DNA from 3 places in the Psychrobacillus sp. NPDC093180 genome. Region 2 is predicted to be linked to each of the others. Evidence: riboswitches for the same ligand, from Rfam matches in the RefSeq annotation. Region 2 holds a riboswitch; each other region holds the start of a gene.
The links. A riboswitch is a leader RNA that binds a small molecule or an ion and turns the genes downstream of it on or off. The one in region 2 is predicted to bind S-adenosylmethionine.

Region 1 (5,273 bases), on a different contig from region 2:
TAAGCTTCATGCAAGTAGATGGCGCAAAAGAAGTCGGAGTAGAAATGTACACACTGTCCAAAACATACAATATGGCTGGTTGGCGAGTTGGATTTGCAGTAGGAAACGCTAAAATGATTGAAGCGATCAATATCATTCAAGATCATTTATTTGTTAGCCTCTTCCCTGCAGTTCAATCTGCAGCTGCAGCTGCACTAAATAAGAGTCAACAATGTGTAGATGAGTTGGTTTCATTGTATGAAGATAGAAGAAATGCATTAGTAGAGGCATGTTCAAAAATTGGTTGGGATGTAAAAGCTCCAAAAGGATCTTTCTTTGCGTGGTTACCTGTTGCGAAAGGGTATTCGAGCGAAGAGTTCGCAGATTTATTACTCGCTAAAGCAGATGTAGCTGTTGCCGCTGGTAATGGATTTGGCACATTTGGCGAAGGCTACGTACGTGTGGGTCTGTTAGTTGATGAAGAAAGATTAGTAGAAGCTGTGGAACGAATTGCAAAACTAGAGTTGTTTTAAAAAATGAGGCTGTCTCGAAGGTATTACCTTTAGGACAGTCTTCTTGTTTGTTTTAGTGAGGAGTTTGGCTCGTTCTAAGGTGTTACTTTGTAAATGCGCAATGTTCGAGTTCATATACGCAACATTTTGGGCCATTTGCGCAACGTTTCCTTTCAAACGCGCAACAATATTCACCGTTTGCGCAACGTTCTAGAATGGGAGTAACAGTCATCGGCATCTCACTTCAAGTAAACTTGCTGTTCTGAGAATTAGTTGCTTTCATAAGGAATTTGGTTGCTCTCATGCTAATTTGGTTGCTTATAGACTAGAACAGATTGCTTTCAGTGATTGGTTCGTTGCCCTTTGCCAGTTATTGGATTAAAGTCAGTATAAAACTAGTTTTTAGCTGCGCTTCACTCAAAATAAAAAGGGTGACCCCAAAAAGTCATCTTGGAATCGCCCCATTCCTTACTTCTCTATTCTTTTCGGTTCCGTCGCATCTTTCTCTACCGGATAAAATTGATTGGCCCCTGTTTCTGAATCAAATTTACGTTGAAATTCCATCCCCGTAACTTCTGCAAGAACGAGATCCACTGTTATAACTGGATTTTTCCCCTTGATAAAATGACCTCCAAAAATATTTCCTTTTTGATCACACATTGTCCCGTGAAAATGAGTCTCGTATTCTCCTTCTCTCTTACAAATAACTCCCGTACCTTGTAAAAACTCGATTGGTCCTTCCTTTACTACAAGGTCATTATATCCAACGCCAATTATCGAGGCATCATTCGGAACTAAATACACAAACCCACTTTTTTGAAAGCTACCAAAACAGCTGATAATCGTTGCATATTCTATCTTATTTTCTGCACATAATTGTTCGATTCCTTCTAGCAGATCTGTTCCGTATACTAATCTCGCACCAATTGTTTTGCCGAGTTGTCCAGTTGCATAATTTACTCTAACTGCTGACATTTTTTCATCATCCTTGTATATTTATTTATTGATAATTACTTTAAACTATTTGGACTGAATATTTCAATTAGAAAAAATAAGTTGACTTTAGTAAATTGATGTAGTAAATTAATTCTCATGGAACTGATGAAAAATTTAATAGCTTACATCTCTTATCAAGAGTAGCTGAGGGACTGGCCCGATGAAGCTCGGCAACCATCTACATACTAGTTATGTAGAAAGGTGCTAAATCCTGCAAAACGTATTGTTTTGGAAGATAAGAGAGGACAAATACGTATTTTTATGTGCCTCTCTTTCTTTTGAAAGAGAGGCTTTTATATTTATTCAACATTCCTAATAATAATTAGGAGGAAGCAACAATGAAGAAATTTGGATTACTTTTAAGCGTACTATTAACTGGAGCACTTGCTGCGTGTGGCGATGATTCTAGTAGTGGAGATAAAGCGTTAGACGAAAAAAAATTAGTTATTGGTGTAACTGCTGGACCGCATGAACAGATCGTAGAAAAAGCAAAAGAAGTAGCTGCTAAAGATGGATTAGAAGTGGATATTAAAGTTTTTTCTGACTACATATTACCAAACACAGCTTTATCTGAGGGTGACTTAGATGCTAACAGTTACCAACACGAACCTTTCTTAAACACGTTTAACGAAGACCATGGCACGGACTTAGTACCGGTTGGAAAAACGATTTTAAACCCAATGGGCGTATATTCAGATAAATACAAGTCAATGGATGAACTTCCAGAGGGTGCAACTTTCGGATTACCAAATGACCCAACAAATGGCGCTCGTGCGTTATATATTTTAGAAGAAAATGGACTTATCAAAATTAAAGAAGACAAAAGAGAAACTGCCTCTATTTATGACCTAGAGGAAAATCCAAAAAACTTAAAATTTATTGAGCTAGAAGCTGCTCAAATTCCAAAGCAGTTAAGTGAAGTAGACGCTGCTGCCATCAATACAAATTTTGCACTAGATGCTGGGATCAATCCAAAAGAAGATTCTATTTTACTAGAGTCATCTAACTCTCCATATGTGAACTATGTGGTTGTCCGTGCGGAGAATAAAGATGACCCTACGATTCAAAAATTTGTGAAAGCTTATCAATCAGAAGAAGTAAAACAATTCATCGAAGAAGAATTTCAAGGATCTGTATTACCTAGCTGGGATGAGTAAAGAATTTGAGAACGTTACCGACTTCGGTAACGTTTTCTTTAGAAAGGAAGACATATAATGATCGTTTTAGAAAATATTTCAAAAGAATTCAATAGTAAAAACGGCAAAGTAAAGGCAGTAAATAATGTTAACATCCATGTAAAAAAAGGAGAAATTCATGGAGTTATTGGATATAGTGGTGCTGGTAAAAGTACACTTATTCGCTGTGTAAATTTACTTGAAAGACCAACAGAAGGCAAGGTTTATATTAATGGAGTAGAAACCACTTCCCTCCCCCTTCCCAAATTACGTGAAGCTCGCAATAAAATAGGAATGATCTTCCAAGGATTTAACCTACTAAAAACAGCTACTGTTTATGATAATATTGCGATTCCTCTTAAACTTCTTGGTTATAACAAAGCAGAAGTTCAAAATAGAGCAGAAAAATATCTAGAGATTGTTGGATTAACAGATAAACATAAAAATTATCCAAATCAGTTGTCTGGTGGTCAAAAGCAACGTGTTGCTATTGCAAGAGCACTTGCACAAGAACCAGAAATTCTATTAAGTGATGAAGCAACTAGCGCACTTGACCCAGAAACAACCGATTCTATTTTAGATCTACTTTTAAAAATTAATAAAGATCTAGGAATAACTATTTTGCTCATCACCCACGAGATGAATGTTATCCAAAAAATTTGTGATCATGTATATGTCATGGAAAACGGGCATGTTGTAGAACAAAATATTGCGATTCAATTATTTACAAAGCCTACACATTCTACAACTAAAAAGTTTTTAAGTACGATTAGTCAGCGCAATCTATCCCCTGCTTTAATTTCACAATTACATGTTACGGGAGCGGTTACTCGGTTAACATTCGTAGGTGAAAGCACTGGGCAGCCATTGCTTGCAGAAGTAAGTCAAAGATTTAATGTTAAACCAAATATTCTAACCGCTAATATTATCGAATTGAAAAACGGCATTGTTGGAAACATTGTCATTCATTTAATAGGAGAAAAAGACCAAGTAAACGCTGCATTACAGTTTTTAGAAGAAAGTGGCGTAGGTGTTGAGAACTTGGAGGGACAATCATGAGTAGACTAGACACATTTATCAACCAATGGCTACCGATCATCGGAAAATCGGTTGTGGAAACATTTCAAATGGTGGGAATTTCTTTGTTTTTCTCCGTACTTATCGGAATACCGCTAGGAATTTTAATCGTATTAACTAGACCAGGTCAAGCATTGGCAAATAAGTTTTTATACCAAACAAGCAACTTATTGATCAATATACTTCGTTCTATTCCATTTATCATTTTACTATTTTTTATTCTACCATTTACAAAATTTATCGTTGGTACGACTATTGGGGTAAAAGGCGTAATCGTCCCTCTCGTTATTTATACAGCGCCTTATATAGCACGTTTGATGGAGTCAGCGTTACTCGAAGTGGAAAATGGTGTGATTGAAGCTTATACAGCAATGGGGATTAAAACTAGATCAATTATATGGCATGTATTATTACGCGAAGCACGCCCTTCAATTATTTTAGGTTTAACTATTTCTACTGTAAGTTTAATAGGAGCAACGGCAATGGCTGGGATGGTCGGTGCTGGAGGTCTTGGGGATTTAGCTTATCGTTTCGGACATTTGCGTTATGAAGTCGATGTTATGTATGCAACTGTCTTCATATTAATCATCCTTGTTCAAAGCATTCAATCTATTGGAAATAGACTTGCTGTAAAACTGAAAAAAGATTAGTTGGAGGTTCTTACATGTCGAACACTTTATTTGTAGAAAAGAATGGAGCAATAGCTACTCTTATTTTTAATCGGGCAGAGAAGAAAAATTCATTTTCCCTTGCTATGTTTAAACAGTTAGGAACAATACTAGAGGAATTGGAAGTCGATTCACAAGTTAAAGTACTGATCCTAAAAGGTGTTGACGAAACAGCTTTCTCAGCAGGCGCAGACATTTCGGAGTTTCTGGAAAATCGATTTTCTGCTAAAAAAGCAAAAGAATATAATGATGCAACGCTCGAATCCATTGAAAAACTGTATCGTTTTCCAAAGCCTACGATTGCCCTTATTAAAACATTGGCAATTGGCGGCGGCTTAGAGCTTGCTAACTCCTGTGATTTTAGATTTGCTACATCTGGCAGTAAACTCGGCATTACGGCGGCTAATATCGGAATTATCTATAATTTAACGAGCACCAAACGTTTGGTGAACTTAGTTGGCCCCTCAAAAGCAAAGGAATTATTATACACGGCTAAATTGATTGGTGCTGAAGAAGGAAAAGAAATTGGCTTAATCGATTATGTGTATGAAATGGATGAAATCGAAGAAAAGTGTTTAGCGTTTGCGGGACAAATTATTCGTAAATCCTCTGTTGCAAATAACGGCATTAAACAAGTGATCCAATCGATTATCGACGGAGAAATTGCAGAAACAAAAGAAATTGAGCAACTTATTTTGGATTCATTTAGTTCAGCCGATTATAAAGAAGGCATTGCTGCGTTTATAGAAAAAAGAAAACCTAATTTTTCATAAGGAGTGGTACGCATGTCAAACTTAGATTTATTGCTAAAAAATATAAGTTCAAATGAAAAATATCCCATAAATTTTGCTGAATTGGAACAAGCG
Region 2 (5,273 bases):
AGTAGGAATTTCTAGACCAAACACTTCATCTGTCGTAGTTTCTACATTTCGTAACTTGCCGTTGATTGCTGCACGTACCATTGTACGTGTATAAGCTAGTTTCATACGGCTACCAACACCATATTCTCCACCAGTCCATCCTGTATTCACAAGGAACACTTGTGCACCATGCTCATCAATTTTCTTTCCAAGCATTTCTGCATATACAGTAGCGTGTAATGGCAAGAAAGGAGAACCAAAGCAAGTAGAGAATGCTGGTTGTGGAGATGTAATTCCACGTTCAGTTCCTGCTAATTTAGAAGTAAAACCACTTAAAAAGTGATACATTGCTTGTTCTTTAGTTAACTTACTGATTGGAGGTAGTACGCCAAATGCATCAGCAGTTAAGAAAACGATTGTATTTGGATGACCAGCTACAGATGGGTCTACAATGTTATCGATATTTTGAATTTGATATGCTGCGCGCGTATTTTCTGTTAATGAATCATCTGCATAGTTCGCCACGCGAGTTTCTGGATCTACTACTACGTTCTCTAAAACTGTTCCGAATGTAATAGCGTCAAAGATTTGCGGTTCGTTTTCACGAGTAAGGTCGATACATTTTGCATAGCAGCCACCTTCGATATTAAACACGCCATTATCTGACCAACCGTGCTCATCATCACCGATTAATTTACGCCCTGCATCTGCAGAAAGTGTTGTTTTCCCTGTTCCAGATAAACCGAAGAATAATGCAACATCCCCAGCTTCTCCAACATTTGCTGAACAATGCATAGGAAAAATGTTTTGTTCTGGCAACAAATAGTTCATAATAGAGAAGATAGATTTTTTCATTTCACCTGCATATTCAGTTCCACCGATTAATACAATACGTTTTTCCATAGAAACGATGATGAATGTTTCTGATTTTGTTCCATCAATCGCTGGATCTGCTTTGAAGTTAGGTGCGCTTACAATTGTGAAATCTGCTTGATGATTTACAAGCTCTTCTTCGGTAGGACGGATAAATAATTGGTGGGCAAATAAATTATGCCATGCAAATTCATTGATCACTTGGATGCCAAGACGAGATTCTTTATCTGCTCCTGCAAATCCTTTAAATACGAATAATTCTTCTTGTTCTTTTAAGTAGTTCGTTACTTTTTTATATAGTGCTTCAAAAATTTCTGGAGAGATAGGTTGGTTTACGGAACCCCAATCGATTTTGTCTTTAGAGATAGGCTCTTCTACGATATACTTATCTTCTGGGGAACGGCCTGTGTATTTACCTGTTTCTGCTTTTACAGCACCTGTTGAGGTTAAAACAGCTTCTCCTCTACAAGTTGCTTTTTCCACAAGTTGCGGCACTGATAATTGTACGCTAATATTATTTCCAGCTAGCAATTCGTTCAGTTCACTCACCGTATCGATTGAATTCATATTGTATTTACCATCCTTTTTTCGTTTTTCCTCCTTGTTTGGAGGAGTATTTACTTGATATGTGAATTAGTATAACACATTTAACTTAATAGTCTACACTAATTGGATGTTTATTTTCATTTTAAATAATTACGGTATTTTTTGTTGACTTTTGTCTGGTGTTTCCGTATGATGATAAATTGAACGGATACTCTTATCCCGAGCTGGTGGAGGGGTCAGGCCCTATGAAACCCGGCAACCTGTAATTTTTTCTAGTATTACAAAGGTGCCCAACCTGAGACAAGGTGTGATTCCTTGATTGATAAGAGTGAAAGGTGCTTATGAAATGAATGCCTTTCCTCATGTAAATTACGTGAGTGAAAGGCTTTTTTATATTACATCGCCCTTTATCCTTGTGTGCCAAGTCCGAAACGGCTTCAAGTTTAATCCATTTGAAATGGCTTGACATGGGAATGAGTACCGTATCAATTCTTGAGAGAAATCTCGCAGGATATAGGAGGAATATTCTATGACACAACGCCGATTATTTACATCGGAATCAGTTACAGAAGGGCATCCAGATAAAATTTGTGACCAAATTTCGGATGCTATTTTAGATGCAATTTTAACAGAAGATCCAAATGCACGTGTTGCTTGTGAAACAAGTGTAACAACTGGACTTGTTTTAGTTGCAGGAGAAATTACAACGTCTACTTATGTAGATATCCCAAAAGTAGTACGTTCTACTATTAAAGAAATAGGTTATACTCGTGCAAAATACGGATTTGACTCAGAAACTTCTGCAGTGTTGACTGCAATTGACGAGCAGTCAGTTGATATTGCAATGGGTGTTGACCAAGCGTTAGAAGCTCGTGAAGGATCAATGACTGATTCAGATATCGAAGCAATTGGAGCAGGGGACCAAGGTCTTATGTTTGGTTATGCATGTAACGAAACACCGGAACTTATGCCACTTCCAATCAGTTTAGCGCACAAGTTGTCACGTCGTTTAGCAGAAGTGCGTAAAGATGACACATTAGACTATTTACGCCCAGATGGTAAAACGCAAGTGACAGTGGAATATGATGAAAATAATAATCCAGTTCGTATCGACACGATTGTTATTTCTACTCAACATCATCCAGAAGTAACGTTAGAACAAATTCAAAAAGATTTAAAAGAAGTAGTGATCAATCCAATTGTTCCTGCTCATTTAATCGATGAAAATACAAAATACTTTATCAACCCAACTGGTCGTTTTGTAATCGGTGGTCCTCAAGGGGATGCTGGTTTAACAGGTCGTAAAATTATTGTTGATACGTACGGTGGATATGCTCGTCACGGCGGTGGTGCTTTCTCTGGTAAAGATCCGACGAAAGTAGACCGTTCTGCTGCATATGCTGCTCGCTATGTTGCAAAAAATGTTGTCGCTGCAGGACTTGCAGATCGTTGTGAAGTTCAATTAGCTTATGCGATTGGTGTAGCACAGCCTGTATCTATTGCTGTCGATACATTTGGAACAGGAAAAGTAGAAGAGGCACAATTAGTAGCATATATTCGTGAATTATTCGACCTTCGTCCTGCAGGAATTATTAAAATGCTAGACCTTCGTCGTCCAATCTACAAACAAACTGCTGCTTATGGTCACTTCGGTCGTACAGACATCGATGCACCATGGGAAAAAACAGATAAAGCAGATGCTTTAAAAGAAAAAGCTGGTCTATAATTGATAAAAGCGATACTTTCCTTGTTATTTAGGGAAGTATCGCTTTTTTATTGGTTAGGAAACCATAAAGGATTTAGATATGTGGATAATTTGAATCAAGTCGCATAAGGATTGGCATGTTTTAAATCGATCGTGGTATAGGGAAACTTCGCGGTAGTGAGTTGATTCAACACGGAAAGTTAGAAGATATTTGCAACTGATAAATTCCAGTAAATGGCGTGACGCGACATAATAAGCTATGAACGCGACAAAGCCAAGCAAGTGGAAGATTTATGGAAAATAATCCCAGTTAGTGCTCTATTATTATTGCCTTCTCAATCCAAGTTAACTTGTTTTAGGGAAATTGGTCGCTTTCAGGGGTCATTTGGCTGTTGTAAGACTGCAACTAGTTGCCCTTAACATTCGTTTGGTTGCTTTCGACCGTTTTTGATCGCCCTTAGCCATTTTTTGGAGATACTTATTCTGCCACTACATAATTGGAGGGAATTAGTGCGGGCGCGAGACTCCTGCGGGGAAGCGAGGTAGACGGACCCTGCAGTCGCTCGCGACGAAGCGAAGCGTAGCCGTGCTAAATCCAGGCGGTCACATTCTTCCACTCACTACCGTACAGTTTCCCTATTATGTGGTTCCTTACTTATAACATACAAATGACAAAGATCCGTAGAAAAGATATTAGCAAGGGGAAGTAAAGCGATTCTGCTTACGGACTTTAAACAAAGTTGTCGGATGTGTATCTTCTTTTAAAAAGTGGGCTCTGAAGAAACCAGATGAGTAAGATTAATAAAATTAATGAGATAGCTCCATAGAAGGTAAGCTGAAAACGTATAAATATTATGTTAATAATGAGTGGATAAGTAAGACATACGATGATTAGTAAGGATATATATGTTAAAACTTTAGATTTCCATTTAGACATATTATATTTTCCGAGGAAATGAAAGCTAATAAGAAGAGCGATCAGATAAACGATCCCAAACGTAATAGATATCGTAAGCAATGCGTCTTCATGGTAAGGATTGAGTGCTGTACCGCTTACGTAAAATAAAGGTTCCGGAGAGAGGAAGGAACTGATAAAAAATAAGCATACGCTATTGTGCTATATATAAAAATACTAGCTATTATATATATTTTACTAAAAAGTATTTGAATGACACGAATTATTTTTGGGTTTCCAAATAAAAAAGCAAGTAAACCAACAATTATTATTACAACCAAGAAATTAATTATGTATTGTACTACAACTTCCATTAGATCACTCCCAAAAGCAGTTATCCCAATCAGCCAAAGATCAAACCAAATATACGTTCATATGCGTCATAAATTTTATCTGCTTCTTCCTGTAGATGGAACTCATCCTGGTATAGATGGACAAACAAATCTAACTCACATAGATCTATTAAAATATTTACAAATGATTTTGGGAATGACTCCCACGTATGAATCTCATCAGAAATATCGTTTAATTCATCATAGATTTTTTCAAATTGTTGTTCATCGATGCCTTTGCCGTTTTGGAGTTTTGTAAAAAAGTTACCATCTTCTTTGATGTACTCGGACAATTTGGCAATTACTTTTACTTTCTCAGATTCCGTATTATCCTCTTCACTTGTACATCTATGTATCAATTTCTTTAGATTCTCTGCTGCATTCTTGATACGTACTCCTCTTTCCCCAGTATATATAAACGAAAAGTTGACCAATTCATCATAAAGTTCAATTAAAGGGTAGACAGCTTTTTTTGGTATGCTATTACGACATTCCCATTCATTTGCACAAGCGGTGAGTGCTTCAACTAATTTTTCGTATTCTTTTTCATCAAAACCATTTCCGGTACGCAGCTCTACAAGTAAATTTATTTCTGAACGCTCAAAAGCCTCTGCTAACTCTTGATCTCTCACAATACAACACTCCTCGAAAAAAAGTTAAGCGTAACTGCTTTCAATGTTAAGCAAATAATCTTTCTTAAAAAAGAGAGGCTGATAGCGGCTATACATAGCCCCTCCTAATCGACGAACAGTTCCATTGGGCATTCTTATTTTTGCAATGATTTATAATACTGTCCTTTTTCGACATACTCATGAATAATTCGCTGTACATCTGCTTTATCAGCATCGTTTAGCTCTCGTACTACTTTTGCTGGATTTCCAAA
Region 3 (5,273 bases), on a different contig from region 2:
AAGAGTACGGCGGGATTGCATTAGATAAAATTTCTTCTGCACTAATTGCGGAGAAATTATCTGTAGCTGGTGGTTTTTCGATTACACACGGTGCCCATGTAGGAATCGGAACTTTACCAATCGTCCTTTTTGGTAATGAAGAGCAAAAACAAAAATACTTACCAAACTCTGCTTCTGGAGACAAAATTTCTGCATATGCACTTACAGAGCCAGGTTCTGGTTCCGATGCATTAGGAGCGAAAACTACTGCAAAGTTAAACGCAGAAGGCACGCACTATATTTTAAATGGAGAAAAGCAATGGATTACGAATGCAGGCTTTGCAGATGTATTTGTTGTTTACGCAAAAGTGGATGGGGACAAATTCTCTGCTTTTATCGTAGAGCGTGAATTCCCAGGCGTTTCTGTTGGAGCAGAAGAAAAGAAAATGGGGATTAAATCGTCTTCCACTCGCACACTTATTTTACAAGATGCCCAAGTACCAGTAGAGAACTTACTAGGGGAGATTGGCCGTGGTCACGTCATTGCCTTCAATATTTTAAATATTGGTCGTTATAAACTAGGAGTTGGAACTGTTGGAGGTTCTAAACGTGCACTAGAATTAGCAATTTCTTATTCTAATCAACGTCAACAATTTAAAACGCCTATTTCTTCTTTTAATTTAACGAAACAAAAATTAGCGACAATGGCTTCGAAATTATATGCGACAGAAAGCTTAATCTACCGCACTGTGGGATATTTTGAAGAGCGTATGAGTCAGTTGAGTGTAGAAGAACAAAAAGATGGCAAAGCGATTGCAGCATCTATCGCAGAATACGCAATTGAATGCTCTATCAACAAAGTAGTAGGTTCAGAAGTATTGGATTATATTGCGGATGAAGCTGTGCAACTACATGGCGGATATGGTTTCATGCAAGAATACGAAGTAGAGCGTATTTACCGTGACTCCCGTATTAACCGTATTTTCGAAGGAACCAATGAAATTAACCGACTAATCGTTCCAGGCACTTTCCTTAAAAAAGCAATGAAAGGCGAATTACCACTTCTTCAAAAAGCACAAAGCTTACAGGAAGAGCTACTTATGATGATGCCTGAAGAGGTAAGTGATGCGCCATTAGCGCAAGAAAAAGTATTAGTAGCAAATGCGAAGAAAATTGGTTTGCTAGCAGCTGGTCTTGCAGCACAGCGTTTTGGTACTAAACTAGAAGCAGAACAAGAAGTACTTGTGAACATTGCAAATATCGCAAATAACTTATTTGCAATGGAATCGGCTCTTCTACGTACGGAAAAAGCGATTGCACGTAATGGAGTAGAAAAAGCGAACCAAAAACTGCTTTACACACAAATTTTCTGCCAAGAAGCATTCGAAGCAATTGAAAAGGATGCGAAAGAAACGCTCATCGCATCTGTAGAAGGCGATACATTACGTATGATGCTTTCTGCACTTCGTAAACTAACACGCAACACACCTTACAATGTTATCGCTAAAAAACGCGAAGCATCCGTTAAATTGATTGATGCAGAGAAATATGTCGTTTAATTAGCACCATACAAAAAACGATGGACGCAAAGTGCGGTTCATCGTTTTTTTTGATATGATAAAAAGAAAAAAGGTGAGAAGTAATGACAATACAATTTTTTGGTTATCCTAAATGTAGTTCATGTAATAAAGCGAGTAAGTGGTTGAAGGACAAAGATGTAGAATTTACATATCATCACATTGTGGAGGACCCTCCCACAAAAGAATTAGTAAAAGAAATACTAGAAAAAACGAATATCGAATTAAAGAAACTTTTTAATACGAGTGGTACAAAATATAGAGAGTTACAATTAAAGGAAAAGTTACCGAATATGACAGAGGCAGAACAAATCGAAACGCTAGTATTCGATGGGATGCTTGTGAAACGACCACTTGTTTTTGATGGTAAGCAGTTGACGCTTGGTTTTAAAGAAGAAGAGTTTGAACAAATTTGGTCAAACAACTAAAGTAGCTTGTTTTTACTATAAAAATGTGTGAATATTATAGATGAATATATAACTTATTTGAGAGGGGTATAATTTATGAGCACACCAAAAGATTTGAAATACTCAGAAGAACATGAATGGGTAAAAACAGAAGGTGGAAATGCACGTATCGGTATTACTCATTTTGCGCAATCTGAGCTTGGGGATATCGTGTTTGTCGAGCTTCCACAAGTGGGAGACGATATTAAAGCAGGAGACCCATTCGGTAGTGTGGAATCAGTAAAAACTGTTTCAGAACTTTATGCTCCAATTAGCGGAAAAGTGGTTGAAGTGAACAGTGAGCTAGAAGATAGCCCTGAATTTGTAAACGAATCTCCGTATGAAAATGCATGGATGATCGTTGTTGAGCCATCAAATGCTTCAGAAATCGATGGTTTATTAACTGCTGACCAATATGAAGAATTAATTTCAGAATAATAATTAAAACGCCGGTTAATTGTCGGCGTTTTTTTCATATACTGAGTTAACGATGAAGATTAGGGAGAGAAGCTAATTGGCTAATGTATTTAGTGAAAAAGTAATTCTCGTCGAAGGAAGGTCGGATAAGCTTCAGCTTTTGCGACTTCTTGATGAATCCCCAGAAATTATTTGTACAAATGGTACAATCTCCAATGTAAAGCTAGAGGAAATCTTAAGCCCATATGATGACTTGCCGATCTATGCTTTTTTAGATGCAGATAAATCAGGTGAGCAAATACGTTCAATCGTCCGAAAAGAATATCCAGAAGCAATTCATCTATACACAAATCCGATGTATTGTGAAGTCGCAAATACCCCTTTCAAAGTTTTGGCTTCTATATTGAAACGTGTTAATATTAAAGTGAAAAAAGAATTTTTACTTTAGGATGATGTTTTGTGAATGAATGGACGCGTGAACAATGGGAGCATTACAAAAATAACAACGAGCTTTCATTATTCTATCTTTATACACCGATGTGCGGTACATGCATGGTGGCAAGCAAGATGATGCAAGTGATCGACGTATTAGTGCCAAATCCAGTAGGCCAAGCAAATATAAATTACCTCGAAAGCCTGGCAATGGAATATGAAATAGAAAGCGTCCCATGCTTACTGATCGCCAAAAAGGGACGCGTATATAAAAAAATATATGCTTTTCAATCCGTTCCTTTTCTGCTAGAAACAATAAAAAATATTGACGATCAAGCGATCATGTGATAGTATACTTCTTACTGAGCTTTACCAATTAAATAGTATTACTCTTATTAAGAGTGGTGGAGGGAAGTGCCCTACGAAGCCCGGCAACCGTCATGTAAATGAAATGGTGCCAAATCACACAAAGCAAACGCTTTGGGAAATGAGAGAATGGATAAGTTCTTTTCGATGGATAACTTACTTCCCTTCTGCTCTTTTGCAGAAGGGATTTTTTAATATTGGAAGGTGTGAGATTTACATGATAAGTTTAAAAGATGTTTCGAAGAAGTTTAAAACGAAACTAGGTACGATAATTGCTGTTGATGATGTAAATCTTGATATAAAGCAAGGCGAAATTTTCGGCATTATTGGATATAGTGGTGCTGGAAAAAGTACAATGATCCGTTTGCTAAATGGATTAGAGAAACCAACTGCTGGACAAATTATTGTGAACGGAAAAGAAATTACATCGATAAATGAGGAAAAGCTTCGTCAAGTTCGACATAAGGTAAGTATGATTTTCCAACATTTTAATCTGTTATGGTCCCGAACAGTTGCAGAAAATATTGCATTCCCGCTTGAAATTGCTGGGGTTCCAAAGGATCAACGAGTAGCGCGTGTTAATGAATTGATTGAACTTGTGGGATTAGAGGGAAGAGGAAATTATTATCCTTCACAACTATCAGGCGGGCAGAAACAGCGTGTAGGAATTGCTCGTGCATTGGCAAATCGTCCAGAAGTTCTACTCTGTGATGAGGCGACATCTGCACTGGATCCAGAAACAACGGACGCTATTTTAGATTTATTAGTTAGTATCAACGAGAAACTTGGTTTAACCATTGTATTGATCACTCACGAAATGCAAGTCATTCAAAAGATTTGTAATCGAGTGGCAGTTATGGAAGGTGGACGAGTTGTAGAAGAAGGGGATGTGCTAGAAGTCTTCCAAAATCCACAACGACCTATAACAAAACGATTTGTTTCGCAAGTTTCTGAACCGACGCAAACAATGCAAACGATACAAAATTTAGTGGATATATATCCAAACGGTAAGTTAATCAAACTCACTTTTGTAGGAGAACAAACAGAGCAACCAATACTTTCTAGGCTAATCAAACAATTCGAGCTAGAAGTAAATATCGTGCAAGGAAATATTTCGCATACAAAAAGTGGTGCATTTGGGACATTAATTCTTCAAATAGATGGCGACGCATTAGCCGTCGATGAAGCAATACGATTTATACATGAACAGAAAGTAAGTACAGAGGTGATCAACAATGATTAATACGCTTTTTCCGAATGTTGATTGGCCTAAAATGTGGGAAGCAGCACTAGAGACATTATATATGACAGCAGTTTCCACTATCTTAACTGCAATTTTTGGTTTAGCACTTGGGCTACTATTATTTTTAACAAGTCCACATCAAGCATGGGCAAATAAATTAGCGAATTGGTTAACAGGGGCTATAGTTAATATTTTCAGATCTATCCCTTTTATTATTTTAATCATTTTGCTTATTCCTTTTACGAAATTACTACTTGATACAATTCGTGGCCCAAACGCAGCTTTCCCAGCTCTAGTAATTGGAGCAGCTCCGTTCTATGCACGAATGGTATTAATCGGTTTACGAGAAATTGATAAAGGTGTTTTAGAAGCGGCAAGATCAATGGGGGCAAAGACTTCTACTATTATATGGAAGGTTCTCCTTCCTGAATCATTGCCAGCCCTAGTTTCGGGAATTACAGTCACTTGTATTTCGCTCGTTGGCTATACAGCGATGGCAGGAATAATTGGTGCCGGTGGTTTAGGAACACTCGCGTTTCTAGATGGCTTCCAACGAAATAGAACGGATGTCACCTTAATGGCTACGATTTTAATATTAATTCTTGTGTTCATTATTCAATGGATTGGAGACATGGTGACGACGAAGATTGACAAACGTTAGGTGTTTACGGGTCTACCCGATCACATATAAAAATGGGGACAATAGAAGGAGAGAATACAGATGAAGAAGTTTTTAGCTGGAGCTTTATTATCCGTAAGTGCGCTTGCGCTAGCAGCTTGTGGAGGAGAAGAAGAAAGCAATAAATTGGTAGT

Region 1: another riboswitch for S-adenosylmethionine. It lies ahead of ACIP9W_RS07525 (MetQ/NlpA family ABC transporter substrate-binding protein); the one in region 2 lies ahead of metK (methionine adenosyltransferase).
Region 3: another riboswitch for S-adenosylmethionine. It lies ahead of ACIP9W_RS10310 (methionine ABC transporter ATP-binding protein); the one in region 2 lies ahead of metK (methionine adenosyltransferase).

The regions. Positions count from the first base shown of each region.
Region 1 covers NZ_JBIVOJ010000004.1:80,741-86,013, reverse strand. The annotation lists gene ACIP9W_RS07535 (pyridoxal phosphate-dependent aminotransferase) at 1-512, shown strand, start outside; gene ACIP9W_RS07530 (PPC domain-containing DNA-binding protein) at 960-1,466, opposite strand; SAM riboswitch class I at 1,616-1,729, shown strand; gene ACIP9W_RS07525 (MetQ/NlpA family ABC transporter substrate-binding protein) at 1,826-2,644, shown strand; gene ACIP9W_RS07520 (methionine ABC transporter ATP-binding protein) at 2,702-3,721, shown strand; gene ACIP9W_RS07515 (methionine ABC transporter permease) at 3,718-4,389, shown strand; gene ACIP9W_RS07510 (enoyl-CoA hydratase/isomerase family protein) at 4,404-5,180, shown strand; gene ACIP9W_RS07505 (alpha-hydroxy acid oxidase) at 5,193-5,273, shown strand, end outside.
Region 2 covers NZ_JBIVOJ010000001.1:18,469-23,741, forward strand. The annotation lists gene pckA (phosphoenolpyruvate carboxykinase (ATP)) at 1-1,419, opposite strand, end outside; SAM riboswitch class I at 1,610-1,727, shown strand; gene metK (methionine adenosyltransferase) at 1,928-3,124, shown strand; gene ACIP9W_RS00235 (hypothetical protein) at 4,402-5,022, opposite strand; gene ACIP9W_RS00240 (gamma carbonic anhydrase) at 5,157-5,273, opposite strand, start outside.
Region 3 covers NZ_JBIVOJ010000006.1:51,757-57,029, reverse strand. The annotation lists gene ACIP9W_RS10335 (acyl-CoA dehydrogenase family protein) at 1-1,538, shown strand, start outside; gene ACIP9W_RS10330 (arsenate reductase family protein) at 1,622-1,984, shown strand; gene gcvH (glycine cleavage system protein GcvH) at 2,060-2,440, shown strand; gene ACIP9W_RS10320 (toprim domain-containing protein) at 2,517-2,867, shown strand; gene ACIP9W_RS10315 (thioredoxin family protein) at 2,879-3,199, shown strand; SAM riboswitch class I at 3,241-3,345, shown strand; gene ACIP9W_RS10310 (methionine ABC transporter ATP-binding protein) at 3,435-4,460, shown strand; gene ACIP9W_RS10305 (methionine ABC transporter permease) at 4,453-5,121, shown strand; gene ACIP9W_RS10300 (MetQ/NlpA family ABC transporter substrate-binding protein) at 5,182-5,273, shown strand, end outside.